Regions from separate parts of the Paraburkholderia sp. Clong3 genome, predicted to be linked through region 2. Evidence: riboswitches for the same ligand, from Rfam matches in the RefSeq annotation. Region 2 holds a riboswitch; the other holds the start of a gene.

Region 1 (15,642 bases), on a different contig from region 2:
CCGCATCGGAAACGATGACCTGGATGCGATCACGACAGGTGCCGCGTCGCGCGTTCGCCCTTAAACCAGCTGTTTAGTGATGAAGCGCCATTCGGCTTCGGTCACCGGCGTGATCGACAGGCGGTTGCCTTTGGCGAGCACGCGCATGTCCTGCAATTCGGCATGCTCGCGCAGCGCGGCAAGCGGAATCAGCGCTATTTTCTTCTTGAACACGACCTCGACGAGCATCCAGCGCGGCGTTTCCGGCGACGATTTCGCGTCGTAGTACGGACTCTTTTTATCGAACTGCGTAGGGTCCGGATACGCGGTCGACGAGACCTCCGCGATGCCCGCGATGCCGGGCTCCGGACAGCTCGAATGATAGAAGAGCACGCCGTCGCCGACCTGCATCACGTCGCGCATGAAGTTGCGCGCCTGATAGTTGCGTACGCCGGTCCACGGCAAGGTGCGATGAGGTGCGTTGGCGAGGTCGTCGATGCTTGCTTCGTCCGGTTCGGACTTCATCAGCCAGTAGCGCATGAATCGGAGTGAGCGTGTGAGATTGAACGAAGCGCTCCAACAGCAGGCGCGTACGGAAAAGCCCCTGAAAAAGGCGCTCAAACGAAAAAACGACGACCAAAGAAAAACGGCATCGAACCGAAGTCCGATGCCGTTCCAGATAAGATCCCCGCCTTAGCCGCTAGGCCGGCATCCTGAACCGAGGGTTCAGAATTGGTCGCAGTTAGCAACACTTCGGGTACATCAGACTGAGTGACGCGCACACCCGTGCTACAAATTTCCGCAACCGTGCACATGGCATTGGTTCAAGGAATGTATGACCTTGGCGAACCAGGCAGGGAAGCTAAACCGATGAAGCTACAACCCAAACCGTTCAACACGTGACCGGTTCGAAACCGGCCCACTACTGCTTACTGCAAGCTGTACTGCTCGATCACAGTACCTAGCTGTTCGTTCATTTGCTGCATTGTACGCCGGATTTCTTCAGCGGGAAATGCTTCTCCGTGTCGCACGCTGCTTTGCAGCTTAAGCAGTTCCGATGCCAGCGACAGCGCAGCCATCACCGCGATGCGATCGGTGCCGCGCACGCTGCTGCCGCTGCGGATTTTCTGCATCTCGGCGTCGACGCGTGCGACCGCCTCGAGCAGCGCGCCTTCCGTTTCCGGCGAGCAGGCGAGACGATAGGGTACTTCGAGAATCGATACTTCGATCTGCTTGGTGGTCATGCGCTTTCTCCGTGTCGGCTCACGTCGCTTTCCGCTTCCTCGTGTTCGGGCCGGGCGGACTCGAGCAGATCGAGCTGGTTATCCGGTTCGCTGCTCGCGCGTGCGCGCGGCAATTTTTCGAGAATCGCATTCAGGCGCACCTGAGCGTCGTCGATCTTGGCGGACAGCGCGTCGCGTTCCGCCTGCAGTGCGTCGCGCTCTTCGCGCAATTGCGCGAGTTCCGCATGCGTGGCTTGCACTTCGGCACGCGTTTGCGCGAGTTGCTCTTCGAGCGCGAGCCGCGCTTCGTTGTGGCGCTGGCTGATCGCAATCAGCTTGCCGATGTTCTGGGAGAGTGATTCGAGTTCGGTGAGCATGTGCTGCGTCCTCTAAAGACATCGCATTTTAGCGCGGAATATTACAGGTTCCGACAATTGTCTCGTTTCGAGACGTAACAGCATCGCTTCGTGCACGTTCGTTGGGTGTCGCGTCGTCGACCATAAGATAAAAACCGGCAATCCATCCGACAATAACCTGCATTCAACAGAACCGATTGCGCTCCGGTCGACCTTTCTTGACGCCCCGCGACGCCGCTCCTAAACTTCCCGCACTCTGGTGCCCGCGCGCGCTTTTCGGCGCGCGCAGTTAAACGGGAAGCAGGGCGCGCGCGGTGCCAAAACCGGATGCGCGAACCTGCGCTGCCCCCGCAACGGTAAGCGACCGCATGTGATGTGCTCATGCAGGTCGGTCCTGGTCGCAAGGTTGGAAGTTCAACGTGCGAGTGTGCCACTGCGCGTCACGCGTGGGAAGGCGGGATCGATGTGTCGTAGCCCGGATACCGGCCAGAAAAGAGGGACGTCCCCCCGCGAAAACGCTAAACAAGGGGGCGCCTCGTGACGCGTCGGCCTGCGGGGAAGCAGGCCGCGCACGCTATCCACAGGAATGTCATCCCATGCTGTCCCCCATCGCCCGCGCAACGCTGCTCGCGTTCGCGAGCCTGCCGCTCGTCGTGCATGCGCAAAGCGCCGAGCCGGCGTCTTCATCGTCCGCGACGGATGCAACCGCTGCGAGCGCCGCAAACGTTGCCGACGCGGCCAATCTCACTTCCACCGATGCGCCGGGCAACCTGCTGTCGCCGATCGTCGTGACCGCGCAACGCGGACCGCAAGCGTTGCGCGATGCGATCCCGCAGACCACGCGGTTCGATCAGCAGGACATCGCCGACACGACCGCGACCGATCTGCCCGGCCTGCTGCAACTCGCGCCAGGCGCGCAAATCTCGCGCACGGGTGGCCCCGGTTCGACCACGAGCCTCTTTCTGCGCGGCGCATCGTCGACGCAATCGCTGCTGCTGATCGACGGCGTGCGCGTCGATTCGGTGAGTCTCGGCTCAGCTCAACTCGCACAGATTCCGCTCGATCAGGTCGATCACGTCGAAGTGGTGAACGGCAACGTGTCGGCGTTGTATGGCTCGGGCGCGATCGGCGGCGTCGTGCAGGTGTTCACGAAAGACGGCGGCGATCATCCGCCGCGTTTCAATTTTTCGCTCGGCTACGGCAGCTATCGCACGCAGACGCAAACGGCCGGCGTGAACGGCGCGCTCGATCAGGACGGGCGCACGACCTTCAACATCTCGCTCGCGCGCACGAAGGACGACGGCTTTTCGTCGCTCAATCCGCTCGAGGCGCCGAACGCGAATCCGAACGCAAACGGCAATCTGAACGAGAGCATCAGCGCGTCGCTGCGTCACAAGTTCACCGACAGGTGGGACGCGGGCGTCAGCTACTTCCAGTCGAACAACGACAACAGCTACGACAATGCGTACGGCGAGCCCACCGATCTGAACAATCTCTATAGCAAGGTGCGTCAGGTGTCGGTATTCGCGAACGGCAAGCTGACCGACTGGTGGACCACCCACGTCACGCTCGCCGAGGGCGACGACCGCAGCGTGTCGACCACCAATGGCATCTACAACGGCCGCTTCGATACCGACAATCGCCAGTACACGTGGCAGAACGATTTCGCGCTCGCCGCGAACCAGAAGCTGCAACTCGGCTACGAGCATCTCGACCAGACGCTCGACTCCGACACGTTCGCCGCGCCCGACCGTCACGTCGATTCGGTCTTCGCGGGCTACAGCGCGCGCTTCGGCCGCAACCAGATTCAGGCCAACGTGCGACGCGACCAGTACTCCGATTTCGGTGGAGCGAACAGTTACTATCTCGGCTACGGATTCGACATCACGTCGCGCTGGAAGGTAACCGCAAGCTATTCGGATGCGTTCCGCGCGCCGAGCTTCGACGATCTGTACTATCCGATCAGCGGCAACCCGTCGATCCAGCCCGAGCGCAGTCATTCGGTCGAAGCCGGTTTGCAGTACGCGACCGATGCGCTCGGCGTGATGCGTCTGAACGCATTCCAGACGCGCTATACGAATCTGATCGACTACGTGCAGACGATCCCCGGCATCTACCTCGCGGAGAACGTCGGCCATGCGAAGGTGCAGGGACTCGAGGGATCGTGGAGCGGTCATGTCGGCAAGACCGACGTGCGCGCAACGGTGACGCTGCAGAACCCGGTCGATCTCGACAACGGTACCGACCTCGTGCGGCGCGCGCGTCGGTTCGGGGCGTTCGCGGTGAACCGCAGCATCGGTGGATGGCGGGTGGGCGGCGAGTGGATCGTCAGCGGTCCGCGCACCGATAGCACCGGCAACCTCGGCGGTTATGGCATCGTGAATCTGTCGGCGCGCTACAACGTCACCAAAGCGTGGTACGTCAGTGCGCAAATCGACAATCTGTTCAACAAGGATTATGAAACGGCCTACTCGTATAACTCGCCGCGACGCGGTGCGTATCTCACGCTCGGCTGGCAGCAGCAGTGACGCGCGCGCCGGGTTGCCGCATGCGTGAGCGCATGCGGATGAGTCGCGCGTCCGCTTCGCTGCGCGCCGCGATGGCGACGCCGCGCCCGATGAACGCGAAACGCGCGGCCGCGATCTGGCTCGGGCTCGCGCTCGCCGCCGTCGCGGTGCTCGGCGCGTCGCTGGTGCTCGGCAGCGTGCCGCTCGCGCCGTCGCGCGTGCTTGCGGCACTCGTGCCGACGCACACGTTCGGCGGCACGGGCAGCGACGATCTCGCCGGCGAAATCGTGCGTACGTTGCGTTTGCCGCGCGCGCTCGCGGGCTTCGCGTGCGGCGCGTTGCTCGCGCTCGCCGGCGCGCTGCTGCAGGTGCTGCTGCGCAATCCGCTGGCCGAGCCATACGTGCTCGGCGTGTCGGGCGGCGCGGCGACGTTCGCGCTCGTTGCGATGATCGCGGGCGGCGCATGGTGGCTCGTCGATGCGAGCGCGTTCGCGGGTGCGTTCGTGTCGATCCTGCTGGTGCTCGGCCTCGCGCGTCGCGAGCTATGGCGCGGCGAGCCGCAGGACACGTCGCCCCGTTTGCTATTGACCGGCGCGGTGATCGCGGCCGGGTGGGGCGCGCTGATCACGCTGCTGCTCAATCTCGCGCCCGACAGCCGTCTGCGCGGCATGCTGTTCTGGCTCACCGGCGACCTCAACGGCGGCGCACTGCCGTGGACCGCGCTGATGGCGCTCGCGCTCGTGCTGCTTGCGATCGTGCCGGCCGCGCCGCGTCTGAACGTGTTGCTGCGCGGCGACGCGGCCGCGCAGGCGTTGGGCGTCGCCGTGATGCCGCTGCGTTTGCGTGTGTACCTGGTCGCGTCGCTGGCGGCGGCCGCGGCGGTGACGACCGCGGGCACGATCGGCTTCGTCGGTCTCGTCGTGCCGCACATGTTGCGGCTCGCGTTCGGCAACGATCAGCGCATGCTGCTGCCGGCGGCCGCGCTTGGCGGCGGTGTCGCGGTGATGGGCGCGGATCTGATCGCGCGGACCGTGATCGCGCCCGCGCAATTGCCGGTCGGCGTGGTCACGTCGCTGGTCGGCGTACCGGTGTTCCTGTGGATGCTGCTCAAACGCCGCCGATGATACGAGCCAAACCCAGCCCCACCTGTTCGATGCTGAGCACGCAGCGCCTGACGTTGCGCGCCGGTGCGCGCACCTTGCTCGACGCGTTCACGCACACGTTCCATGCGGGCGAAATCTGGTGCATCGCCGGGCCGAACGGCGCGGGCAAGACCACCTTGCTATCGACGCTGGCGGGGCTGTTGCATCCGGCGGCGGGCCATGTCGAACTCGATGGCGTGCGCGTGGCCGGCTGGCAGCCGCTGCCGCTCGCACGGCGCCGCGCGCTGATGCCGCAAAGCGCGGCCGATGCGTTCAACGCAAGCGTGCTCGACATCGTGCTGCTGAACCGCTTCCCGCATCTGGGCGGCTGGGGCTGGGAGCGCGACGAGGATCGCGCGGCCGCGCGGGCGGCGCTCGAACGGCTCGGCCTTGCGGACTTTGCGGCGCGCGACGTGCTGTCGCTATCGGGCGGCGAGCGTCAGCGCGTTGCCCTCGCGGCGGTGCTGTGCCAGGACGCGCCGCTGTTGCTGCTCGACGAACCGTTGTCGCATCTCGACCTGCATCATCAGGTCGACTGTCTCGAAGCGCTCGTCGCATGGACGCGCGAACCGCGCCGTAGTGTGCTGTTCTCGTGCCACGACCTGAACCTCGCGCGCCGCTTCGCGACGCACGCGTTGCTGCTCGACGGCGCGGGCGGCGCGTATGCGGGCCCAGCGCGCGATGTGCTGACGCCCGCGTTGACGAGCCGCGCGTTCGGCTATCCGCTGATTCTGATTCGCGACGGCGAGCACGAGGCGCTGATACCCGCGCCGCGCGCGCGTCACGAATCGCCTGCCGGCCATGACGCACAGTCAGGCTGATATTCGTTCCTATCCCTTGTTTCGATCACACCTATGACTCGCATCCCACACCCAGCCGGTTTGCCCGAAGTCGCGCCGCTCGATCAGACGCTGCGCGCCGAGCTGCAGCGGATCATCGATACGCGCACCAAACCGCCCGGCAGCCTCGGCCGGCTCGAAACCCTCGCGCGCCAGATGGGCCTGATCCAGCGTAGTACGCGTCCCACCGTGCAGCGTCCCGCGATGATCGTTTTCGCGGGCGACCACGGCATCGCCGCCGAAGGCGTGAGCCCCTATCCGCAAGCGGTGACCGCGCAGATGGTCGCGAACTTCATCGCGGGCGGCGCGGCGATCAACGCGCTCAGTCGCGTCGCGGGTCTCGAACTCGAAGTGGTCAACGCGGGCATCGCGACGCCGCTGCCGTCCACGGACCGACTCGTCGACATTCCGGTCGGGCCCGGCACGCGCAACTTCGCACACGAAGCCGCGATGACGCACGCCGAAGTGCTCGCCGCGATGCAGGCGGGCGCCGCGCGCGTGCGTCATCACGCGGCGCTCGGCACGAACGTGATCGGCTTCGGCGAGATGGGCATCGCGAACACCTCGGCGGCCGCGTGTCTGATGAGCCGCCTGTGCGGTGTGCCGATCGACGACTGCGTCGGCCGCGGCACGGGTCTCGACAATGCCGGACTCGCGAAGAAGCGCAACGTGCTCGCGGCGGCGCTCGCGCGCCATGCGGATGCACGCGCGCCGCTCGACGTGCTCGCGACCTTCGGCGGCTTCGAAATCGCGATGATGGCGGGCGCGTATCTGGCGGCCGCCGAGGCGCGCATGACCATCCTCGTCGATGGCTTCATCGCGACGTCCGCGCTGCTGGTCGCCGATGCGTTCTCGCCCGACGTGCGCGAGTACTGCGTGTTCGCGCATGCGTCGAACGAGGCCGGGCATCGGCGCATGCTCGATCATTTCGGCGCGCAGCCGCTGCTGTCGCTCGACATGCGGCTCGGCGAAGGCACGGGCGCCGCGCTCGCGGTGCCGTTGCTGCGCGCGGCGGTGGCCTTCGTCAACGAGATGGCCAGCTTCGATTCGGCGGGCGTCGCCGATCGCGAACCGTGACGCGCGTGAGCACGCGCTTCGCGATAACGCGAAGCTCGGCCCGCAGCGCCGTGAACCTGCACTCGCCACGTTCATGAACCCGCTCGCGGAAGTGCGCTATTTCTTCACGGCGCTCGGTTACTTCACGCGCGTGCCCGTGCCGCGCTGGGTCGGCTTCGAGCCGCATTATCTGAACGCCGCGGCGCGCTATTTTCCGCTCGTCGGCGTGTTGGTCGGCGGCTTCAGCGCGCTCGTCTATCTGGCCGCGCTGCGCGTGTTTCCGGCGAGTGTCGCGGTGCTGCTGTCGATGGCCGCGTCGCTCGTGGTCACGGGCGCATTTCACGAGGACGGTCTCGCCGATTGCATCGATGCGTTCGGTGGCGCCTATACGCGCGACGATGCGTTGCGCATCATGCAAGACTCGCGCATCGGTGCTTTTGGTGCCATCGCGCTCGTGATCGCCCTGGCGATCAAGTGGCAAACGCTCGCGGCGTTGCCACCGCTGCGTGCCGCAAGCCTGATGCTTGCGGCGCATGGCGCGAGCCGCGCGTGCGCGATCAGTTACCTGGCCACGCTCGACTATGTGCGCGCGGCCGGCAAAGCCAAGCCGGTCGCGCAGCGTTTGAGCGGGCCGGCGCTGCTGTGCGCCGCGCTGTTCGGGCTGCCCTGGCTGCTGTGGCCGAACGGCCCCGGCATGCCCGACTGGCGTTTTGCCGCGCTCACGTGTGCTGTGCTGTTCGCGCTGCGCTTTGCGATGGGCCGTTATTTCGTCAGACGCGTCGGCGGCTATACCGGCGATTGCCTCGGCTTCGCGCAGCAGATCTTCGAATTGAGCATCTACCTGGTGGGGCTTGCATGGATATCGTCCTGATTCGACATCCCGCTGTCGCGCTCGAGGCGGGGATTTGTTACGGCCATAGTGATGTCGCGTTGGCGGAAAGCGCCGAGGTCACGTCCAATGCGTTGGCGGTGAAGCTCGCGAGCTTGCAGGTGCCGGCGCCGCGTGTGCTGATCACGAGTCCGCTTACGCGCTGCGCCGCGCTAGCGACCGAGATCGCGAACGACTTCGGCTGCGTGGTCAGCCACGACGAGCGTTTGAAGGAAATGGATTTCGGCGAGTGGGAAGCGCAGCGCTGGGATACGATCGATCGCGCGCTGCTCGACGACTGGGCCGCCAATTTCGAACATGCGCGCGCGCACGGCGGCGAGAGCGTCGCGCAATTCGTCGCGCGTGTGCGAGCGTGGTTCGATGCGTTCGCGCTGACGCGCGAGCTGTCGCCCGCATACGTGGTCACGCACGCGGGCGTGATGCGCGCGATCGCGTCGTGGGTGCTGGAGGTGCCGCTCGCGCATTGCCTGCAGTGGTCGCTGGATATGACGGGGATCGTCTGGTTGCGACGTAACGACGAGACGCTGCAGTGGTCGCTCGTGCGATGGAATGCGTGACCCGCGTGGTCATCCGGAAAACCGATCCTTTTTTCTCGCCACACGCGGCGCCGTCATGGCGTGGGCTGCTTGCTGCGCGAGCGCGCCAGTTCGAGGTCCTCGCACAGTTGCCGCGCGCCTTGCGCGATGCGCGGCGCGGGGCGATTGATCAGATCGCCGTCGATCGCAAACAGGTTGTTGTTCGCGACGGCCGCGAGGCCCGGCCATGCGCGCCATGTGTCGAGTTGCGGCAGCATCGTGTCGGGCCGCGTCGCGCCGGGTGCGGCGGTGACGATCGCCTGCGGATTCGCCGCGAGCACCGCTTCGATCGACACGGTCGGCACGAGCGGCTGCAGGTCCGCGAACACATTGCGGCCGCCGCATAGCGTGATCACGTCGCTGATCATGTGCTCGCCGTTGAGCGTCATCAGCGGCCGGTCCCATACCTGATAAAAGACGCTGACGGCCGGGCGGTTCGCATACCGCGCGCGCAGACGGGCGATGTCGTCGCGGAAGGCGGCCGCCGCCGCATCCGCGCGCGCCGATGTGCCGAGCAGCCGGCCGAGCCTGGTCAGCGACACGGCGATATCGTCGAGACGGCGCGGCTCGCTGAAAAAGAGCGGCACGTGTAGCTCGCGCAAGCGTTCGAGCTGGCGCTGCGCGTTGCCATGCCGCCATACGACGATCAGGTCCGGTTTCAGCGCGACGATGCGTTCGAGGTCGAGCGCCTTGTTGTCGCCGACGCGCGGGAGTTGCTTCGCTTCGGGCGGATAGTCGCTGTACGACACGGCGCCGACCATCTTCGGGCCGCCGCCCGCGGCGTACAGCAATTCGGTCACGTGCGGGGCGAGGCTGATCACGCGCCGCGCGGGCGCGGCGAGCGTGACGGTCGCGCCGCTGTCGTCGGTGACGGTGATCGCGGCGTGCGCGCTCAGTGCGCTCAGTGCGCTCAGCGCGAGCGCTGCGGCGCCGAACCAATGGAGGAAGCCATGCGCGGGCGGGGCAAAGCGGATGGAACGAGCAAAGCGGATCATCGGACGAGGGCGGATCACGAAGCGTTGAGCGGCTTGGGTTCGAAGGTCACTGCGCTAACTCGACCGCGCGGTATCGATCGAGTCAACCGCCTGTTGCAACTGTTGCTCGAAGCGGGTCCATTCGGCTTCGTCGCCCGGCAGCCCGAAGCGCACACTGGCCGATGGCACCCGAAGCGATGGCGGAAACAGGCGCGTCCACACGCCGCGCCGCGCGAGCGCTTCATGCAACGCGGCGGCGCGCGCATCGTCGGTCCATGCGAAAAGCGGCGTGCCCCGTGTCGCGAAACCGTGCGCATGCAACAGCCCGGCAAGCCGCGCGCTGTCGCCGATGAGCCGCTCACGCATCCGCGTTTGCCACGCGGCATCGTCGAACGCGGCGCTCACCGCATGACGCGCGGGACCGCTGACGGTCCACGCCCCCAGCCTGTCGCGCAACGCGGCGAGCAATGCGGGCGCGCCCAGCACGAAGCCGGCGCGCACACCCGCGAGCCCGAAGAACTTGCCGGGCGAGCGCAACACGACGAGCCCGTCCCGATGCGTATGCGCCGCCAGCGACGCGACCCGCGCGGCCGGCAGCGTATCGGCGAACGCTTCGTCGACGAGCAGCGTGCCGCCGCGTTCGCGCAACTGCGCGTGCCAGTACAGCAGCCTGGCGGCATCGATATGCGTGGCGGTCGGATTGTCGGGGTTGACGATCGCGACGTGCGTGAGCGCGGCGGGCAGCGTGTCGCGATGCACGTCGAGCGGCGCGACCGCGTGTCCGGCGCGCGCGAACGCGGGCGCGTACTCGCCGTAGGTCAGCGGCGCGATGCCGACCGTCGCGGGCGAGAGCAACGCGGGCAGCGCGCGAATCGCCGCCTGGCTGCCGGCGACGGGCAGCACGTGCGCGCCATCGGGCGCGCCGTAGTAGCGCGCGGCCCGCTCGGCGAAGCCGTCGCCTTCGTCGGGCAATCGGCGCCACGCGTCGGCGGGCAGCGGCGGCACCGGATAGCCGTGCGGATTGATGCCGGTCGACAGATCGAGCCACTGCGCGTACGCAATGCCGTAGCGCGCCGCCGCTTCGTGCAGGTTGCCGCCGTGCGCGATCGGGCCGCTTGCGGCGTGCTCCCGCGGTTGCGTCCAGTCGCTCATGCGCTCATACCGATCGCTACGCGCGTCGTTCCGCTCAGCCATGAAACGGCACGCTCAACAACGCCAGCACGATCAGCACGGCCAGCCAGAGAATCACCGTGCGTTCGACCAGCATCAACGCGGCGCCCACATGACGCGCCTCGGCGGGACGCCCGAAGCCCAGCGTCGGCCGATGCTCGAGCGTGCCGTGATACACGGCCGGCCCGCCGATCAGCACGTTCAGGCTGCCGGCGCCGGCGGCCATCACCGGGCCCGCGTTCGGGCTGTCCCAGCGCGGCGCCTGCTCGCGCCAGCAGCGCCAGGCGGTCAGCGTGTCGCCGAGCAGCGCGTAGCTCGTGGCAGTCAGGCGCGCGGGAATCCAGTTCAGCACGTCGTCGATGCGCGCGGCGGCCCAGCCGAAGCGCAGATAGCGCGGCGTGCGATAACCCCACATCGCGTCGAGCGTATTGGCGAGGCGAAAGCCGAGCGCGCCAGGCCCGCCCGCGAGCGCGAACCAGAACAGCGCGCCGAAGATCGCGTCGTTGCCGTTTTCGAGCGCCGATTCGACCGCGGCGCGCGCGAGCGCGGCCTCGTCCGACTGCGCGGTGTCGCGCGAGACGATCCGTGCGGTCAACTCACGTGCCGTGGCCAGATCGCGTTGGCCGAGCGCCCGCGCGATCGGCGCGATGTGATCGCGCAGGCTGCGCGCGCCGAGCGCGAACCACAGCAGCGCGACATGCAGCGCGCAGGCCGCGAACAACGGCAGCACGGCGACGAGCCACCACGCGATCAACACCGGCGGCAGAACCGCGAGCGCCCATGCGAGCAGGCCCCTGAGCCGCAGACGCCGGTCGTGATTGAAGCGCGCCTCGATACGCGCCGCCCAGTTGCCGAACCCGATCAGCGGATGCCGGCGGTTCGGCTCGCCGAACCAGCGGTCGACGGCGACGCCCGCGACCGCGAGCGTCGCGACCAGCGGCATGGTCAGCGGCGGCATCACGCGCGGCTCGCGCTTTTCAGCGCGAGCGGCAGTCCCGCGACCATCAGCGTGGCCGCGCTGCTCAACGCGGCGATGCGCTGATTGAGGCGGCCGAGTTCGTCGACGTAAAGACGCGTGGCTTCGCCGAGCGGCACGACGCCGAGGCCGATCTCGTTGCTGACGACGATGATCTTGCCGCGCGCGCCGGCGAGCGCCGCTTCGAACGCGGCGGCCTGCTCGTAGTAGTGCGACAGCGGCGCCGCCGCGCCGTCGGCGGGACATAGCAGGTTTGCGAGCCACAGCGTCAGGCAGTCGATCAGCAGACACTGGCCCGGCGCGTCGTGTTGCGCGAGCGCGCCGGCGAGGTCGTCGTCCGCTTCGACGAGCCCCCAATGCGCGGGCCGCCGTTCGCGATGATGCGCAATGCGCGCGTTGAATTCGGCGTCGTTGGTAACGCGGGCGGTGGCGATGTAGATGACGGGGAAGGCGCTGTCGCTGGCGAGCCGCTCGGCATGCGCGCTCTTGCCCGAGCGGGCGCCGCCGAGGACGAAGGTGAGGTCGCGGGGAGTCATCCTATGATTGTACCGGCGCGATGGGATAATGCCGCTCGATTGCATTGCAACGCCACTGTCCATCTTCCACCTGCACCGCCGTGACCCGAATGACCATTCCTCCCGACACCCTGCCCGTGCCGCGCGGCACGCTGATGATCCAGGGCACCACGTCCGACGCGGGCAAGAGCACGCTGGTTGCGGGACTGTGCCGCCTCGCGCGGCGCGCGGGTGCGCGGGTCGCGCCGTTCAAGCCGCAGAACATGGCGTTGAACAGCGCGGTGACCGTCGACGGCGGCGAGATCGGCCGCGCGCAGGCATTGCAGGCGCTCGCCGCGGGCATCGACGCGCACACCGATCTGAACCCGGTGCTGCTGAAGCCGACCAGCGATCGCGGCGCGCAGGTGATCATCCACGGCAAGGCGCGCATCAACCTCGACGCCCGCGCGTATCACGACTACAAGCCAGTCGCGTTCGAGGCGGTGCTGGAGTCGTATGCGCGGCTGCGCGCGTCGTACGACACGATTTTCGTCGAAGGCGCGGGCAGTCCGGCCGAGATCAATCTGCGCGAGCGCGACATCGCGAACATGGGTTTCGCGGAGGCGGTCGACTGCCCGGTCGTGCTGGTCGCCGACATCGATCGCGGTGGCGTGTTCGCGCACCTGACCGGCACGCTCGCGTGTCTGTCCGACAGCGAGCAGGCGCGCGTGCGCGGCTTCATCATCAACCGCTTTCGCGGCGACATCGGTCTGCTGAAGCCCGGGCTCGACTGGCTGGAAGCGAAGACCGGCAAGCCGGTGCTCGGTGTCGTGCCGTATCTGCATGGCCTGACGCTCGACGCCGAGGACATGCTGCCGCCCGAGCTGCGCGCGGCGGCGAGCGTTGATTCGCGCCGTCTGCTGCGCGTGGTCGTGCCGGTGCTGCCGCACATCAGCAATCACACCGACTTCGATGCGTTGCGCGCCCATCCGCAGGTCGATTTTCACTATGTGCGCGCGGGTACGCCGCCGCCGGCCGCCGATCTGATCATCCTGCCGGGCTCGAAGAACGTGCCGGACGACCTCGCGTTTCTGCGCGCACAGGGCTGGGACGACGTGCTCGCGCGGCATCTGCGCTACGGCGGCCGCGTGATCGGCATTTGCGGCGGCATGCAGATGCTGGGCCGCGAGATCGCCGATCCGCATGGCGTCGAGGGCGCACCCGGCACCTTCGCGGGCTTCGGCTGGCTCGACTATGCGACGGTGCTCACGCGCGACAAGACGCTGAAGAATGTGACCGGGCGCCTCGCGCTGCCCGGCACGCCGGACGTCGCCGGCTACGAGATTCATATGGGCGAGACGCGCGGGCCGGCATTGGACACGCCGGCGCTGCGACTCGACCACGCTGGCCCGCACGAGGGCGGCGCGGACTTTGGCCGTCCCGATGGCGCGATGTCCGCCGATGGCCAGATTCTCGCGACCTACGTGCATGGCCTGTTCGACACGCCGGCCGCGTGCGCGGCGCTGCTCGCATGGGCGGGTTTGAGCGATGCCGAAGCGCTCGACTATCCGGCGTTGCGCGAGGCGTCGCTGGAGCGGCTGGCCGATACGCTGGCCGGGCACGTCGATATGCGCAGGCTGTTCGCGGCGCTGGGGTGACGCTTTGCGCCGGCCTCCTTCATCGGCTTGAACGCAATTGCTGCGCGGGCGGTTCGCTCAGTACAACACCATCTGCGTGCAACGAAACAGTGCGATGGTCTTACCATCCGGACCGGTGACCGTCGCGTCCCAGACCTGCGTGCTGCGCCCAAGGTGCACACCCTTCGCGACCGCGCGGATCGTGCCCTGCGTCGCGGTGCCGAGGAAGTTGCTCTTCAGCTCGATCGTCGTGAAGTTGCGCGAGTTTTCGGGCAGATGCGCGATGCACGCGTAGCCGCACGCGGTGTCGGCGAGGCCGATCACCGTGGCCGCGTGCAGGAAGCCGTTCGGCGCGAGCAGCGCCTCGCGCACGGTCAGTTCGGCGACCAGCGTGCCTTGTTCCAAGGTCAGCACGCGCAGGCCCAGCAGGTCCGGCAGCGTGCCCTTCTGGCGCTCCAGCAGGCGTTCGACGGTGTATTCCGGGCGCAGTTTGCTCATGAGATTCAGGTCCTTGTGGAAAAAAACGGCGGGTTGGAGCGGCCGATTCGCGATGCGGGGGCTTCGGCCGCGCTGAATTTGTCGATATTATCAACGGCTGGACCGGCGGGCGTCCCTGGAAACCGAACTTCGAACGGCAGCGATCGTGGAGCCCGCCGACGCCGGTCACAGCGGATCGGCGGGGACGGAGCAATAGCGCGGCAAACCGGCTGGCGGTGTCCAGCCTTCTTTCCGGGAGATTTCATGTCGGTGATCGTGGTGGCGAATCCGAAGGGCGGCGTGGGCAAGAGCACGCTATCGACCAATCTGGCCGGCTATTTCGCCGCAGCGGGCGAATGGGTCGCGCTGGCCGACCTCGACAAGCAGCACTCTGCGCATGCGTGGCTCGAATTACGGCCCGCCACGCTGCCGAACATCGAAACCTGGGAGGTCAATCCCGACACGCCGGCCAAGCCGCCGAAAGGCCTCGAGCACGCGGTCGTCGACACGCCGGCCGGCCTGCACGGCAATCGCCTGAACATCGCGCTCGATCTCGCCGACAAGGTGATCGTGCCGTTGCAGCCGTCGCTGTTCGATATTCTCGCGACCCAGGAATTTCTCGAGCGGCTGGCGAAGGAAAAGGCGGTCAGGAAGGGCGCGATCGAGGTCGGCGTGGTCGGCATGCGCGTCGATGCGCGCACGCGCTCGGCCGAGCAGCTGCATCGCTTCGTCGAGGGATTGAAGCTGCCGGTGCTCGGTTTTCTGCGCGACACGCAGAACTACGTGCAGCTCGCGGCGCACGGCCTGACGCTGTGGGACGTCGCGAAAAGCCGTGTGGAGAAGGATCTGGAGCAGTGGCAGCCGATCGTCGAGTGGACGAACGGCGCGGGGAAGAAGGGCTGAGGCGGGGGCTGTCCGCCATCAGTCAAGCGTCAAGCTGAGCTTCGCTCAGCTCCAGGCCTGCGTGGGCACGTGGTCGCGGCTGCCCTTGATCTTGTTGTTTTCATCGACGAACACGAGGTCCGGCTTCCAGCCCGCCTTCAACTCCGCCTCGTCGACCACCGCGAACGCCGCGATGATGACCAGATCGCCGAGCTGCGCGCGACGCGCGGCCGAGCCGTTCAGCGAAATCATGCCGCTGCCGCGCTCGCCCTTGATCGCGTACGTCGAGAAGCGCTCGCCGTTGTTGATGTTCCAGATGTCGATACGCTCGTTTTCGACGATGTTCGCCGCTTCGAGCAGATCTTCGTCGATCGCGCACGAGCCCTCGTAGTGGAGCTCGCAGTGCGTGACCGCGACGCGGTGAATCTTCGACTTCAGCATATTGCGTTGCATGATCAATCCAATC
Region 2 (15,642 bases):
GACCGGCTGGAGCGCGCTCGCGCACGCGCAGCCCGCGCGCGGCAAGACCGGAGCGAAGGCGTCGCCGGTCTACGCTTCGTACACGACGCACGAGGGCGACACGCTGTATGACATCGCCGCCCGCTACATGGCCGATCCGACCGACTGGGCGCTGTTGAGCAGCCTCAATCACGTGCCCGCGCCGCGCCGCATGGCGGCCGGCATCGTGCTGCGTTTGCCGTCCCGAAGGCTGCGCCAGGATCGGGACACGGCTCGCGTGGTCGCGACCAGCGGTCCGGTCGAGCACGCGTTCGACTCGAGCCCCTATCTGCCGCTGAAAACCGGTGAAACGCTGGCCGAAGGCGATCGCTTGCGCACCGGCGCGAACGGGTTCGCGACGCTCGAACTGCCGGGCGGCTCATACGTGACGGTCGCGCAGAACGGCGAACTCAATATCGAGAGACTGCGGCACGTCACGCTGACCGGCGTCGCCGATCGCGTCTTTGAACTGCGCGCCGGCGAGGTCGAGAGCCAGGTCACGCATGCGAAGCGACGCGATGATCGCTTCCAGATCCGTTCGCCTTCGGTGGTCGCCGGGGTGCGCGGCACGCGTTTCCGCGTCGATTACGACGGCGACACGCAAACCACCGCGGTGGCGGTGCTCGACGGCGCGGTCGGCGTCGATCCGGCCGCGCAGCATGGCCAGAGCGCCGCGCCGGCGCCAGGCAGGCCGTTGCAGGCGTCCGAGCAGCTGGTCGAGGCAAGCTTCGGCAACGTCACGCACTCGGGCGGCGCGGTCGGCAGTCCGGTCCAGCTGTTGCCCGCACCCGCGCTCGCGCGGCCGGCGAGCGTGCAGGACGGCAAGAGCGTCGCGTTCGACGTCAACCCGGCCGAGCACGCGGTCGGCTATCGGCTGCAGATTTCGCACGACGCCGATCAACTGGACCTGGTGCGAGACCTGCGCGTGAGCGCGCCGCATGCCGACTTCGGCGATCTGCCCGACGGCACGTACTTCGTGCGCGTCGCGTCGACCGATAGCAACGGTCTCGACGGCCTGCCGAACGTGTATGCGTTCGAGCGCCGCCAGTTGGGGCTGGACGCTTCGGCCGCGCAGCGCGCGGGTAGCCGCGACTACGAGTTCCGCTGGTTCGTCAGCCGCAGCAACGTGCCGACCCGTTTCCGCTTCCTGCTCGCGAACACGGCCGAACTGAGCCATCCGGTAATCGATCGCCCCGATCTGCCGGGCGGCGAACTCGTGATCAGCGATCTGCCCCCGGGCGTCTACTACTGGACGATCGTCGCCGAGCAGTTCGACAACGGCCGCTTCTACGAAAAGAGCAGTCCGGTCCGGTCCTTTACGCTTGCGCGCTGACGCTGGTAGATTCTCGGGGCCGGCCTGCTGGCCGGTCCGTCCTCCCGTTCCCGACTACATCGTCCCGTGCCCGCCACTTCTACGCGAATGAGCCTCGATCCGCGCGCCCGTCTCGGACGGCGGGCGGGCCGGCGCTTTCTGATCGAGTGGGTCAGCGTTGGCTGTCTCGGTCTCGTGGTGATCCTGCTGACGTCGTTCGGGCGCGTCGGCGCCGGCATCGATCTGCTGGTGTACGACCAGTTTCTGAAGCTGCGCGAGCAGCCGCGGCTGTCCGACATCGTCGTCGTCGAGATCGACAACGCGAGCATCGACGCACTCGGCCGCTGGCCATGGCCGCGCAGCGTGCACGCCCGGCTGCTCGAGCAGATCGCCGCGGCCAAACCCGCCGCGGTGATCTACGACGTACTGTTCACCGAGCCCAATGTCGACGACGTCCAGCTCGCCCACGCAATTGCGCTGAGCCCGACCTATCTGCCCGTGCTGCTGACGCCGCCCGATGCGAGCGGCAAGCGCACCGTCGATGAACCCGTCGCGCCGCTCGCGCAGGCTGCTGCCGGGCTCGGTCATATCAATTTCGAAGTGGACAGCGACGGCATCGTGCGCAGCGTCGCGCGCTTCCAGGGCGACGAGCGCTCGCGCTGGCCGCAACTGACGGTGCTCGTCGCCGACGCGGTCGAACACGGCAAGCTGCATCTGCGCGGCGGCAGGCCGCCGCGCCCCTCGAACGAGCCCGCACGCGGCAGCGACGACGGCGGCGAAGAGCGCTTCCTGATTCCGTTCGGCCCGAACGCCGCGAACTACCGAAAGCTCAGTTTCGCCGACGTGCTCGCCGGCAAGGTGCCGGCCGATCAGTTGCGCGGGCGCATCGTCGTGATCGGCGTGACGGCGTCGGGTCTGTACGACCGCTTCGCGACACCGGTATCGGGCGAGCTCGGTCCGCTGCCCGGCGTCTACATCCACGCGAACGTGCTCGACACGCTGCTGAGCGGCCGCGAGATCCAGCCGGTCGCGCTGTGGATCGTGTTCGCGGCGGCGCTCGGGCCGCTCGCCGCGCTGCTCGCCGGCTTCCTCGTGCTGTCGCCGCGCCGCTCGTTGTTGCTGACCGGCGCGCTGGTGCTGCTCGCCGCGACCGGCAGCGCGCTGCTGCTGTACGGCGGCAGGCTGTGGATCTCGCCGGTGCCGGCGATCCTCGGCGTCGTGATCGTCTATCCGATCTGGAACTGGCGACGCCTCGAAATGACGATGGCGTATCTGCGCGGCGAACTGCAACGTCTCGCCGACGAGCCGCATCTGCTGCCCGAGACGCCGAAGCGCCGCCGCGAATTCGGCGGCGACGTGCTCGCGCAGCACATGGCGCTGATGGCGCAGGCCGCGCAACGGGTGCAGGACATGAAGCGCTTCGTGTGGGACAGCCTCGATAGCGTGCCGGAGCCGATTCTCGTCAGCGACGTGGCCGGCGTCGTGCTGATCGCGAATCACGCGGCGAAAGCGCATTTCGCTCGGCTAGGCGCGCCGATGCCCGAAGGCCAGCCGATGCAGAGCGTGCTCGGCGGCCTCACGCTCGTGAAGACGATCGACACCGGTGCGGCCACGGACCACGAGCGCAATCTGTCCGCGCACGCGCACTGGCCGGCGCTGCTCGATCCGACGCGCGGCGAGTTCGCGGCGCTGATGGCGCAGGGCGTCGAGGTGCGCGACGCGAACGAGCGCGACCATCTGCTGCGCTATGCGACCTGCACCAACGCGCAGGGCGAGACGACCGGCTGGATCGCCGGTCTCGTCGACGTGTCGGCGCTCCATGCGGCCGAGCGTCAGCGCGAAGACGCGCTGCGGCTGCTGTCGCACGACATGCGCTCGCCGCAGGCGTCGATCATTGCGCTGGTCGAGATCGAGCGCGCGCGGACCGAGCCTGCGCTCGCGCGCAGCGTGCTGGAGCGCATCGAACGCTACGCGCAACGCGCGCTCACGCTTGCCGACGACTTCGTCCAACTGGCCCGCGCCGAATCGCAGGCCTATGTGCTCGAGCCGCTGAGTCTGACCGAACTCGTCATCGATGCGAGCGACGAGGTCTGGCCGCAGGCGCATGCGAAGCGCATCGCGCTGCATACGGAATCCGGCGACGACGCCGACGACGATCCCTGGATCTGTGCCGACCGCTCGCTGATGACACGCGCGCTCGTCAATATCCTGAACAACGCGGTCAAGTACAGTCCGCCCGACACGCGCATCGTGTGCAGCTTCACTGGCCAGCCAGCGGCAAAGCGCGCGGGCAGCGAGGCGCCGCGCGTGTCGTGCACGATCCGCGACCAGGGCTATGGCATTCCTGAGGAGCAGCAAGCGGGATTGTTCGAGCGCTTTCGCCGTTTTCACGAGGCGGAGCGGCCGGAAGTGGGTGGGGCGGGACTCGGCATGGCGTTCGTCAAAACCGTCGTCACGCGCCATGGTGGCAGCGTCGAAGTCGTCAGCGCGCCCGGCGAGGGGACGGCCTTCACGATCTGGCTGCCCGCGCTCGACGACGCGCCCCTCGACGAATCGATCGCACCGCGCGTCTGATGCGCGTTTGATGTATTCGATGTACTAGAGAGAAAACAAAAAATGGCAAAGATCGCTCACCTCTGTGCCGCGCTGGCCGCGGCGAGCCTCGCCGCTTGCGCGGGCCTGAGCGCCGACGTGCACACCGTCTCCGCTAACGGCGCCGACCGCGCCGTTGCGCTGCAAGGCGAGCAGACCTATTCGCTCGCGCGCACGCAGCCGCAGGACGACAGCGTCGACCATCCTCAAGTCGAAAAGCTGTTGCGCGACGAGTTGGCGAAACACGGGTTCGTCGATACGGCGGGAAAGCCCGCGCATTATCTGCTGTCGATCGCGTACAGCACGCGGCCGGCGTCGATCGGCATCGGCGGTGAGGATTGCGCGCCCGCCGATTGCGGCGCGGGCAGCGACGGTCCAGGCGCGCTGCTGTTTGGGCACAAGTATCAGCACGCGCTGACGCTGCGCTTTTTCGACTACGCGAGCGGCGCCGAGCGCTACAAGGTCGGCGCGGTGTTCATGGATCGCGATGCGGACCCGCTGCATGCACTGCCGTTGCTCGTGAAAACCGCGCTCGCGAAGCTGCCGTTCGATGCGCCGGCCGACTGGCGTGTGAAGCTCAGCATCGACAAGACGAGCGGTGTGCCGAACGTCGACTCGATGGAGCCGCTGCAGCGTTAAAACACAGCCTCGGATCGCCGGGGCCGCGAGTATCAGTTATTCCTGCGCCGGCTCGTCTCGCGGCCAGCGGTTTTCGAACACGCAATCGGCGAGCGGCAGACGGCTCGCCCAGCGCTCCGTTTCGAGCATCGGCTCGCTATAGAAGGCAGCGACGTGGCCGAGGCACAGAATCGCGACCGGCCGCGCGCCTTCCGGCATCTCCAGTAGCTCGTGCACCGCGTCGACATCGAATAGCGACACCCAACCAAGCCCGAGTCCTTCCGCGCGCGCGGCGAGCCACATGTTCTGGATCGCGCACGCGACCGACGCGAGATCCATCTCCGGCAGCGTGCGACGGCCGAAGACGTGTCGCTCGCGCCCGTCCATCAACGCGATCACCAGCAGCTCCGCGCATTCGCGCATGCCTTCCACCTTCAGCTTCATGAACTCGTCGCGGCGCTTGCCGAGCGCGTCGGCGGTGGCGAGCCGTTCGCGCTCGACGATGTCGCGCAAGCCCGTGCGCAGCGCCGCGTCGGTGATGCGCACGATCCGCCACGGCTGCATGTAGCCGACGCTCGGCGCGTGATGCGCCGCGTCGAGCAGACGCCGCAGCACCGCCGGATCGACCGGATCGGGCACGAAGTGGCGCATGTCGCGGCGTTCGTAAATCGCGCGATAGACCGCATCGCGCTCGGAGTCGTCAAAAGGTTTCGCCATGAAAGAGGGCGGCCGTGAAAGCCGGGTTGGAGGGCCAGTAAGCGTGCATATAGGTTGCCACAATCGGGCCCACGCGGAACACCGCTTCGCCGCGCGCGTCGCTGTGCGCGCGCGTGGCGAAGCGCTGCGGCGCTAGCGGCGTCGCGAGCTTCGAGTAGTGGAACGTGTGGCCGGTCAGCGTGCCGTGGACGCCATCGATCTGCTGCATGCCGAGCGACGTGAAGCGCGTTTGCATCGTCGCGTGACCGGGCAGCAGGCCCAGCATCGGCGTGCTAGTGCCTTGCGCGTCGGTCAGCGTGTCGAGCAGATAGAGCATGCCGCCGCACTCGGCGACCAGCGGTTTGTCCGCCTCGACGTGCGCTCGGATCGATGCTGCGCTGGTCGAGTTGCCCGCGAGCGTCGCCAGATGCAGCTCGGGGTAGCCGCCCGGCAGATAGAGCGCGTGCGTGCCGGCGGGCAACGCTTCGTCGGCAAGCGGCGAGAAATAGCTGAGCCGCGCGCCGAGCGCTTCGAGCAGCGCGACGTTGGCCGGATAGATGAACGAGAACGCGGCGTCGCGCGCGATCGCGATGTGCTTGCCTTCGAGCAGACGCGGCAGCACTTCGGGCGAGGGCACGCCGAAATCGACCGGCGGCGGCAGTTCGGCGAGCGCGGTCGACGCGAGCGTATCCGCCGCGCGTTCGAGGCGCGCTTCGAGATCGTCGATTTCATCGGCCTGGTGCAGGCCGAGGTGGCGGTCGGGCAGTGTGATCTCGTCGCTCGCGGCGAGGTGGCCGCACCAGCGCAACCCGGGCGGCAGCGCTTCCTGCAGCATCTGCGCGTGCCGGGCGGAGCCGACGCGATTCGCGAGCACGCCGTGGAACGGCAGTTGCGGCCTGAAGCGCGCAAGGCCGAATGCGAGCGCGCCGAAGGTCTGCGCCATCGCCTGCGCGGAAATCACCGCGAGCACCGGCACGCCGAACGTGGTCGCCAGATCGGCGCTGCTCGGCGTGCCGTCGAACAGGCCCATCACGCCTTCGATCAGGATCAGATCGGCTTCTTGCGCCGCCCGCGCGAGCAGGTTGCGGCATGCGCTCTCGCCGACCATCCACAGATCGAGCGACAGCACCGGCGCGCCGCTCGCGCGCGCGAGGATCATCGGATCGAGAAAATCCGGTCCGGTCTTGAACACGCGCACGCGACGTCCGAGCCGCCGGTGATAGCGCGCGAGACCGGCGGTGATCGTGGTTTTGCCTTGTCCCGACGCGGGCGCGCTGATGAACAGCGCGGGGCACGCCGCGGAGCAAGTCCCCTGGGGGCACGCCGCGGAGCAACTCCCCTTGGGGGGCGCCCCGGACCAAGCCCCGTTGGGGGACGCCGACATCGCTCAGAACTCCACGCCGCGCTGCGCCTTCACACCTTGCTCGCGATACGGATGCTTGATCGCGCGCATTTCGGTGACGAGGTCGGCGGCTTCGATCAGCGCGTCCGGCGCATGGCGTCCGGTCACGACGACGTGCAACATCGGCGCACGCGCGTTGATCACCGCGAGCACTTCGTCGAGCGGCAGGTATTCGTACTTCAGCACGGTGTTCAGCTCGTCGAGGATCACCATCTGGTAGTCGCCGCTTTCGATCATCCGCCGCGCTTCGTTCCAGCCTTTGCGCGCGGTCGCCATGTCGGCCTCGCGGTTCTGCGTGTTCCACGTGTAGCCGTCGCCCATCGTGACGAAATCGCATTGCGCGATCGCGCCGAGGAAATCGCGCTCCGACGTATGCAGCGCGCCCTTGATGAACTGCACGACGCCGAGCCGCATGCCGTGGCCGAGCACCCGCACGGCCATGCCGAACGCGGCCGTGCTCTTGCCCTTGCCGGTGCCGGTGTTGACGATCAGCAGGCCTTTTTCGACGGTCGCGCTGGCCTGCTTCTTTTCGTGGCCTTCGCGGCGGCGTTCGGTCATGCGTTGATGTGATTCCGGATCGGTTTTCATCGGGGGTCCTGGTTTTGAGAGGCGGGATGGGATGGGGTCGCGTCGCTAAGGGCAGCGTTGTTCGCCGCTGCGATCGCCACCGTGATGCCGGCGTGCGCGGTCTTGCGTACGATCAGACGCGCGTTTTGCGCGGTTGTGGTGGAGTCCGGCGCCGTTGCCGCCAGCAGCGCGCACGGCTCGCACACACCATCGACGCCGAGATGCGCGTGTGCCGCCGCCGACGGCGACGCGACCGGTACCGCGGCGATCTGCTCGCGGCTGAACAGTTGCAGCGGCAGCTGATGACGTGAGCAGAATTCGAGCAGACCGGCTTCGTTGGCTTTGGTGTCGATCGTCGCGATCGCGCGGATCTGCTCGAAGGCATTCGATCCGAGCGCTGCGCGGACGGCGGCTTCGATCTCAGCGGCTTCGCTGTGCAAGCGGCAACCGATGCCGACGCTCAGCGTTTTGATCGCGCGTCCGAGTCCGTGTCTTGTCGCGCTCGCTGCCAGTTCGTGAGCAACGCCGGCCTCGCGTTTGGCCGCATGACGCGCCAGTGCGAGCGACGCCACACCGCCGATCACGACGATCGCCGGCGAGCCGAGCCCCGCGCGCGCCACCGCCTCGGCGAACTCGCGAAGCGGCGCGAGCACATGACGCTGCTCAGGCCGCGTCGCTGACTCGATCGCCGCGCACGGCGTGTCGGCGGACATGCCGGCCGCGAGCAATTCGCGGGCGATCTCGCCGAGCCGGCGCATGCCCATATAGATCACCAGCGTCATGCGCGTCGCGGCGAGCGCGGCCCAGTCCGGTTCACCACTGCCGCCGGCGCCGTGGCCGGTGACGAACACGACGCCCTGCGCGTGATCACGATGCGTGACTGCGATACCGAGCGCCGCGGGCGCCGCGATGCCGGCCGTGATGCCGTTGATCACGTCGACTTCGCTACCCGCGGCCTGTAGTGCCTGCAACTCTTCGCCGCCGCGGCCGAACACGAACGGATCGCCGCCCTTGAGCCGCGCGACGCTGCGCCCCGCGCGCAGATGCCCGAGCATTTGCGCGACGATGTCGGCTTGCGGCGTCGACGGATGGCCGCCGCGTTTGCCGACGTACACGACTTGCGCGTCGGTGCGCGCGAACTGCAGCACGTCGGGATTCACCAGATCGTCGACGAGCACGACATCGGCCTGCGCGAGCGCGCGGGTGGCCTTCAGCGTGATCAGTTCGACGTCGCCGGGACCGGCGCCGATCAGCCAGGCGCGCGTCATCGCGGCGTGCATGGCGCGCGCCATGCGGTGATGGAAGAAGAGAAGCGGCGTGCGACAGCGCGCGCGGCGGTGAATATAGAGGTCATGCGCAACTGCGAATCCGGGCACGCGCGATGCCGCGCTGCTACGCCTTCACATCCGTTCCCCGCGGATTCCGGCGGCCGGCGGCGCCACGTGATGCACGGATGCAATGCGGCACCGCCTCCGCGTCTGGCCGGTATCCGGGCTGGCGGCCTCATGCGCTTCGCCTTCCCGTCCCGGTTTGTGGATTCGCGGGACAGTGGCATCAAAAAACGCATGCGCGGCACGTCGGAATCGAAGGCGAATCGAATCGCGCGCCGCAGGTCGTTTACCGTTGCGGGGACAGCACAGGTTGAACGCGCGAGGCGCTGCCTGTTTCCCGTTTAACTGCACACGCGAGCGCATGTGCGGGCACCAAACGCGCGCATACGATAGCACATGGCGCCTTGCCGGATAAGCCTCGGCGGCGCTTTCCGGGTCGGTGCGTTGCTTGACTGCGCAAGTCCCCGGGCCTACACTCGCACGCACTTTGGGTGCTCGCGTGCGCGCTCGTGCGCATGCAGTTAAACGGGAAACAGGGAGCCACCTGCTCTGGAGCGGCTAACCTGTGCTGTCCCCGCAACGGTAAGCGAAAAGCGGTTCCGGCTTGATAGCCGGGCACCGCAGTGCCGGCTTCGATGTCCTCGCGCAAGGTCGCGTGGACATTTCACCACTGGACGAGAAACCACTCGGCCGGGAAGGGGAAGCGGCGCTTTCGCCAGCCCGGATACCGGCCCAAAGAAGCAGAACGACCGCCGCGGGGATGCGGCGGCGCGTTCATGACCTCAGTTCCGCTTTCTGTATTTCCGTTGTCGCGGCCATGCCGTCGTTCGTCCCCGTGTCTGGTGATCGCTGGTACTGCTGCGCGTGCTTCATTCGCTCCATTCGCCAGCCGACGCGGACCCACGCGCGGACTTTCCGGCATACCGATCAACGCCAAGGGATGGACCTCACGATGCAAACTCAATTGCGCAAGATCCCCGTCACGATCGTCACGGGCTTTCTCGGCAGCGGCAAAACCACGCTGCTGCGGCACATTCTTCAGCATGCGGGCGGCAAGCGCATCGCGGTGATCGTCAACGAGTTCGGCGAGCTCGGCATCGACGGCGAAATCCTCAAGGGCTGCGGCATCGGTTGCGATGAAAACGGCGTCGAGACCGAAGGGCAATTGTATGAACTCGCGAACGGTTGTTTGTGCTGCACCGTGCAGGAAGAATTTTTCCCGGTGATGGAAAAGCTCGCGGAGCGCCGCGATGAACTCGATCACGTGCTGATCGAAACGTCGGGCCTGGCGTTGCCGAAGCCGCTCGTGCAGGCGTTCAACTGGCCGCAGATCCGCAATGGCTTCACGGTCGACGCGGTGCTGACGGTGGTGGACGGCCCGGCCGCCGCGAGCGGCCAGTTCGCCGATAACCCGCTCGCCGTCGATGCACAGCGCAAGGCCGATCCGAATCTCGATCACGAGTCGCCGCTGCACGAGCTGTTCGAAGACCAGTTGTCGGCGGCCGATCTGGTGATTCTGAACAAGACCGATCTGATCGACGACGCGCGGCAGCACGAGGTCGAAGCCGCGATCCGCGCGGAGATTCCGCCGCAGGTGAAGATCGTGCGCGCGCAGCAGGGGCGGCTCGACCTGCATACGCTGCTGGGCCTCGAAGCGGCGTCGGAAGAGACGATCCACCTGCGTCATGACCACCACGGTTCCGCCGACGACCCCGATCATCACCACGATGAATTCGATTCGGTCGTCGTGCAGGCATCGGTACCGTCGCGCGACGCGGCGCTCGCCGCCTTGCAGACGCTCGTCGAAACCCACACGATTTACCGTGTCAAAGGCTTCGCGGCACTGCAGGGCGCGGCGATGCGTCTCGTGATCCAGGGCGTGGGCCGGCGCTTCGACAGCTACTTCGACCGGCGCTGGCAAGCGGGTGAAAATGGCGACGGCGCGTTGAGCCGCTTCGTGCTGATCGGTGCAGACCTCGACCAGCACGCGCTGCAACAGGCGTTCGACGCGGCGCTCGGCGCGACGTCGAACGCGACGGCATAAACGGGCGCACCAGCATGCATCTGCTGCGCACGACGCCGGGCGGCTTCGTCGACGATACGCAGGGCGTGATCCGCATCGATCAGCAGCCCGCCGAGATCGTCGTGCTCAGTTCCGCCGACACCACGCTGTCGCTGCTCGCGAGCGTCGTGCCGCGTCTCGGCGACGGCTTTCCGAGCGTGCGGCTCGCGAACGTCACGTATCTGCGTCAGCCTGCCTCGGTCGATTTCTATCTGGACGACGTGTTGCGGCATGCGCGCGTGGTCGTCGTCGATCATCTCGGCGGCGAAACGTATTGGCCGTACGGCATCGAGCAGGTGGTCGCGCTCGCGCAGCGCAAACAGCAAACACTCGCGATGTTTTCCGGCGATCTGCAGGAAGACCCGAACCTGCTCGCGCGCAGCACCGCGAGCGCGGAGTTGTGTCAGCAGCTGTGGCGCTATCTGCGCGAGGGCGGTCCGCAGAACGCCGAGGCGTTTTTGCGCTGCATCGCGTATCGCGCGCTCGACTGGGGGCGCGAACCCGATCCGCCGCGCGCGTTGCCGGCCGCGTCGTTGTATCACCCCGAGCGCGATATCCCCATCGTCGCCGACTGGCAGGCGCGTTGGCGGCAAGACGCGCCGGTCGTCGCGATTCTGTTCTACAAGGCGCATCTGCAGGCCGCCAATACCGCGGTGTTCGATGCGCTGATCGACGCGCTCGAAGCGCAAGGGCTCAATCCGCTGCCGCTCGCGATTACGTCGCTGAAGGATGCGGTGAGCCGCGATGTCGTGCAGTCGCTGTGCGCGCAACATGGTGTCGCGCTCGTGCTGAACACGACCGCGTTCGCCGCTTCCGCGATCGACGATCCGGAGCCGCTCGCGCTCGCCGGCGACGCGCCGGTGTTCCAGGTAATCCTGAGCGGCGGCAATCGCGAAGACTGGCTGAAGGACAACCACGGCCTCAATTCGCGCGACATCGCCATGCATATCGCGCTGCCCGAAGTGGACGGGCGCATCATCACGCGCGCGATCAGCTTCAAGGGGCTCGCGTATCGCTGTGCGCATACGCAGGTCGACGTGGTCCGCTATCAGCCCGACCTCGAACGGGTGCGCTTTCTCGCCGAGCTGAGCCGGCGCTGGTGCCGTTTGCGTTCGCTCGATAACGCCGACAAGAAAGTCGCGTTGATTCTCGCCAACTATCCGATGAGCGAAGGGCGCATCGGCAATGGCGTCGGGCTCGATACGCCGGCGTCGGTGGTCGGCATTCTGTCGATGCTGCGCGATGAAGGTTATCGTGTCGGCGAATTACCCGAAAACGGCGACGCGTTGTTGAACAGGCTGACCGAAGGCGTGACCAACGATCCGGTCGTACGCGATCTGCGTCCGGCCCTGCAAAGCCTCGCACTCGACGACTATCTCGCGCATTTCAACGCGTTGCCGGCGAGCGTGCGCGACGCGTTGAACGCTCGCTGGGGCAAGCCCGAGCAGGACCCCACGCTGCGGCGCGGCCGCTTCATGATCGCCGGCTGGCGCTGCGGCCAGGTGTTCGTCGGCATTCAGCCTGCGCGTTCGCGCGAGCACGGCGACTACGCGAGCTATCACGATGCGGAGCTCGTACCGCCGCACGCATACCTCGCGTTCTATTTCTGGCTGCGCCATCAGTTCGGCATCGACGCGGTCGTGCACGTCGGCAAGCACGGCAACCTGGAATGGCTGCCGGGCAAAAGCGTCGCCTTGAGCGACGCATGCTGGCCCGATCTGATTCTCGGACCGATGCCGCATCTGTATCCGTTCATCGTCAACGATCCGGGCGAGGGCAGCCAGGCGAAGCGGCGCGCGCAGGCGGTGATCATCGATCATCTGATGCCACCGCTTACACGCGCCGAAAACTATGGGCCGCTGCAGGACCTCGAACGCCAGGTCGACGAATACTACGAGGCATTGATGGTCGATTCGCGTCGCGCGAAGCTCTTGCGTCGCACGATTCTGACGACGATCGTCGAGCATCGGTTGCACGAAGAGCTGAGTCTCGCGGCGCCGAACGGACAGGACGATGAAGACGCGCTGCTCACACGCGTCGATGCGTGGCTGTGCGAGCTGAAGGAAGCGCAGATTCGCGATGGCCTGCATACGTTCGGGCAGTCGCCGCGCGGCGTGCAGCGGCGCGACACGCTGCTCGCGCTCGGGCGCTTTCCGGTCGGCGATGGGCAGGGCGGCAAGGCGGGGCTCGTCGACGCGTTGGCGCGCGATCTGCGCATCGATCATCGGTTCGACCCGTTGACGGTGGATTGGGCCGCCGCATGGGACGGCCCGCGACCCGAGGTATTACAGCGGGTCAGCGATGCACCGTGGCGACATTGCGGCGATACGCGCGAGCGGTTGGAATTGCTCGCGGGCGAGCTGTTGCGCGGCGTCTGCGGTGTCGATTGCGATGACGCGGATCGTTCGCAGGCCGTCCCCGTAGCCGACGAAAGTCTGCCGCAAGCGGCACAGGTGATCGCACGCCTGCGCGACGACGTGCTGTCGCGTCTCGACGCCTGCGGCCCGCAGGAAATGACGCAGCTTAAACGGGGCCTCGAAGGACGTTTCGTGCCGCCAGGTCCGAGCGGTTCGCCGTCGCGCGGTCGGTCCGACGTGCTGCCAACCGGCCGCAACTTCTATTCGGTCGACACGCGCGCGGTGCCGACGCAAGCCGCGTGGGCACTCGGCCTGAAATCGGCGCAGCAACTGATCGAGCGGCATCTGCAGGAGCACGGCGATTATCCCCGCGCGATCGGCCTGTCGGTCTGGGGCACTGCGACGATGCGCACCGGCGGCGACGATATCGCGCAGGCGCTCGCGCTGCTCGGCGTGCGGCCGAAATGGGCGCCGGGCAGCCACCGTGTGACGGACTTCGAGATCATGCCGATCGACGCGTTCGATCGGCCGCGTATCGACGTCACGTTGCGCGTATCCGGTTTCTTTCGCGATGCGTTCGCGAACGTGATGCATCTGTTCGATGCGGCCGTGCAAGCGGTTGCCGAACTCGACGAGCCCGCGGAGCTGAATCCGATTCGCGCGCGCGTGCAGCGCGAACGCGATGCGTTGATCGCGCGCGGCATGGACCCGGTCGAAGCGCGCAAGCGCGCGGGCTGGCGCGTGTTCAGCGCGCGGCCGGGCACGTACGGCGCGGGTCTGCAGCAGATGATCGACTCGCGCCAATGGCAGACCGACGCCGATCTCGCGAACGCGTATCAGGCGTGGGGCGGATATGCGTACGCGCAGAAGAGCGCGGGCGAGGAAGCGCATCAAGCGTTTGGCACGCGCCTCGCAGCGATGGACCTCGTGCTGCAGAACCAGGACAACCGCGAGCACGACGTGCTCGATTCGAACGACTACTACCAGTTTCAGGGCGGCATGGTCGCGGCGGTGCGGCATCTGGCAGGTCAGCAGCCGCGCGTCTATCACGCGGATCACAGCAATCCGGCCGCGCCGCGCGTGCGGACGTTGCAGGAGGAGATCGCGCGCGTGATCCGCTCGCGCGTGGTCAATCCGAAATGGCTCGACGGCGTGAAGCGCCACGGCTACAAGGGAGCGGCCGAGATCGCCGCGACCGTCGATTATCTGTATGGCTACGACGCGACCGCGCGCGTGATCGCGGATCATCAATACGCGCTCGTCGCCGATGCTTATCTGAATGACGCCGATACGCGCGCATTCATGCAACGGCACAATCCGCATGCGCTGCATTCGATCTGCGAGCGTTTGCTCGAGGCGATGCAGCGGGGGCTGTGGCAGCAGCCGGGTGACTATCGCGCGCAGGTGGAAACGCATCTGCTGGCGAGCGAACAGCAGATCGAAGGAAGACAAACATGAATGGAGCGATGCGAGGAGCGGACGACGCGGGTTGCTCCGCCTGTGTATCGGGTACGGCGGCGCGGCCCGTTTTTCCGTTTGCGGCGCTGATCGGCCAGGCCTCGTTGCAGCAGGCGCTGGTGCTCGCGGCGATCGATCCGGGCTTGGGCGGCGTATTGATCAGCGGACCGCGTGGCACTGCGAAGTCGACTGCCGCGCGCGCGCTCGCCGAACTGCTGCCGGAGGGAGAGCTCGTGAATCTGCCGCTTGGCGCGAGCGAGGATCGTCTGATCGGCACGCTCGATATCGAAAGGGTGTTGCGCGACGGCTCGGTGCGCTTCTCCCCGGGGCTGCTCGCGAAGGCGCATCGCGGCGTGCTGTACGTCGACGAAGTCAATCTGCTGCCCGATGCGCTCGTCGATGCGTTGCTCGATGCGGCGGCGAGCGGCGTGAATACCGTCGAACGCGATGGCGTGTCGCATAGTCATGACGCGAGCTTCGTGCTGATCGGCACGATGAATCCCGAAGAGGGCGAGTTGCGGCCGCAATTGATCGACCGCTTCGGTCTGATGGTGGAGTTGCAGAACGCGTTCGAGCCGCAGGTGCGGCAGGCGATCGTCAAAGCGCGGTTCGCGTTCGATCTCGATCCCGCTGGGTTTCGTACCGCTTACGCGGAGCAGCAGGCTTCATACGTGCAGCGAATTCGCTCGGCGCGCGCGGCGCTGCCGCTGCTGTCGTTCGATGACGCCGTCCATGCGCGCGTGAGCGCGCTATGCATCGAGGCGGCCGTCGACGGCCTGCGCGCCGACCTCGTGATGCTGCGCGCGGCGCGCGCGCTGGCCGCATTCGAACGGGCAGGTGCGGTGACGGTGCGACATGTGGAGCGCGTTGCCGATCCGGTGCTGCTTCATCGGCGGCGTCAGCATGATTCGCAACATGCGAATCAGCGCCGGCCAGAAAGCGAGGCGCCGGCACGGGAGCTCGCTGAGGGTGCGTCTGGCGATACGGCTGGATCCACGACACCTTCCGCCGACTCCGAGTGGGGCTACCTGCCGCCCGAGCCGGCCGCGGCTTTGCCTGTCAAAGGCGTCATTGCGCTCGACGCAAAAAAACGCTGAGCCATCGGAAAGGCGCCGCCGCTGACTCGCGCAGCGGTTTTCGATGGCGACGAGGCGTGGGGGCGGATTCGCGCGACACGTCGCGCGGCGAACCGGGCAGGCGCATTGCATGGCCACCGACGCTCGCCGCGA

What was found. A riboswitch is a leader RNA that binds a small molecule or an ion and turns the genes downstream of it on or off. The one in region 2 is predicted to bind cobalamin.
Region 1: it holds a riboswitch for cobalamin, as region 2 does, so the genes downstream of both, OKW30_RS14525 (TonB-dependent receptor domain-containing protein) here and cobA (uroporphyrinogen-III C-methyltransferase) in region 2, are expected to answer to the same signal.

The regions. Positions count from the first base shown of each region.
Region 1 covers NZ_JBNDMH010000002.1:2,232,570-2,248,211, reverse strand. The annotation lists gene OKW30_RS14545 (EVE domain-containing protein) at 61-519, opposite strand; RNA gene ssrS (6S RNA) at 661-842, opposite strand; gene OKW30_RS14535 (cell division protein ZapA) at 909-1,223, opposite strand; gene OKW30_RS14530 (ATPase) at 1,220-1,579, opposite strand; cobalamin riboswitch at 1,799-2,063, shown strand; gene OKW30_RS14525 (TonB-dependent receptor domain-containing protein) at 2,155-4,086, shown strand; gene OKW30_RS14520 (FecCD family ABC transporter permease) at 4,125-5,189, shown strand; gene OKW30_RS14515 (ABC transporter ATP-binding protein) at 5,186-6,028, shown strand; gene cobT (nicotinate-nucleotide--dimethylbenzimidazole phosphoribosyltransferase) at 6,062-7,123, shown strand; gene OKW30_RS14505 (adenosylcobinamide-GDP ribazoletransferase) at 7,197-7,973, shown strand; gene cobC (alpha-ribazole phosphatase) at 7,958-8,548, shown strand; gene OKW30_RS14495 (cobalamin-binding protein) at 8,602-9,561, opposite strand; gene cobD (threonine-phosphate decarboxylase CobD) at 9,616-10,692, opposite strand; gene cbiB (adenosylcobinamide-phosphate synthase CbiB) at 10,727-11,668, opposite strand; gene cobU (bifunctional adenosylcobinamide kinase/adenosylcobinamide-phosphate guanylyltransferase) at 11,668-12,222, opposite strand; gene OKW30_RS14475 (cobyric acid synthase) at 12,312-13,838, shown strand; gene OKW30_RS14470 (PaaI family thioesterase) at 13,896-14,315, opposite strand; gene OKW30_RS14465 (ParA family protein) at 14,559-15,197, shown strand; gene panD (aspartate 1-decarboxylase) at 15,243-15,629, opposite strand.
Region 2 covers NZ_JBNDMH010000003.1:1,704,150-1,719,791, forward strand. The annotation lists gene OKW30_RS31240 (FecR domain-containing protein) at 1-1,351, shown strand, start outside; gene OKW30_RS31245 (CHASE2 domain-containing protein) at 1,418-3,904, shown strand; gene OKW30_RS31250 (DUF4136 domain-containing protein) at 3,947-4,561, shown strand; gene bluB (5,6-dimethylbenzimidazole synthase) at 4,598-5,257, opposite strand; gene OKW30_RS31260 (cobyrinate a,c-diamide synthase) at 5,241-6,620, opposite strand; gene cobO (cob(I)yrinic acid a,c-diamide adenosyltransferase) at 6,624-7,226, opposite strand; gene cobA (uroporphyrinogen-III C-methyltransferase) at 7,223-8,473, opposite strand; cobalamin riboswitch at 8,669-8,928, opposite strand; cobalamin riboswitch at 9,009-9,286, shown strand; gene cobW (cobalamin biosynthesis protein CobW) at 9,489-10,580, shown strand; gene cobN (cobaltochelatase subunit CobN) at 10,595-14,413, shown strand; gene OKW30_RS31285 (ATP-binding protein) at 14,410-15,510, shown strand; gene OKW30_RS31290 (vWA domain-containing protein) at 15,567-15,642, shown strand, end outside.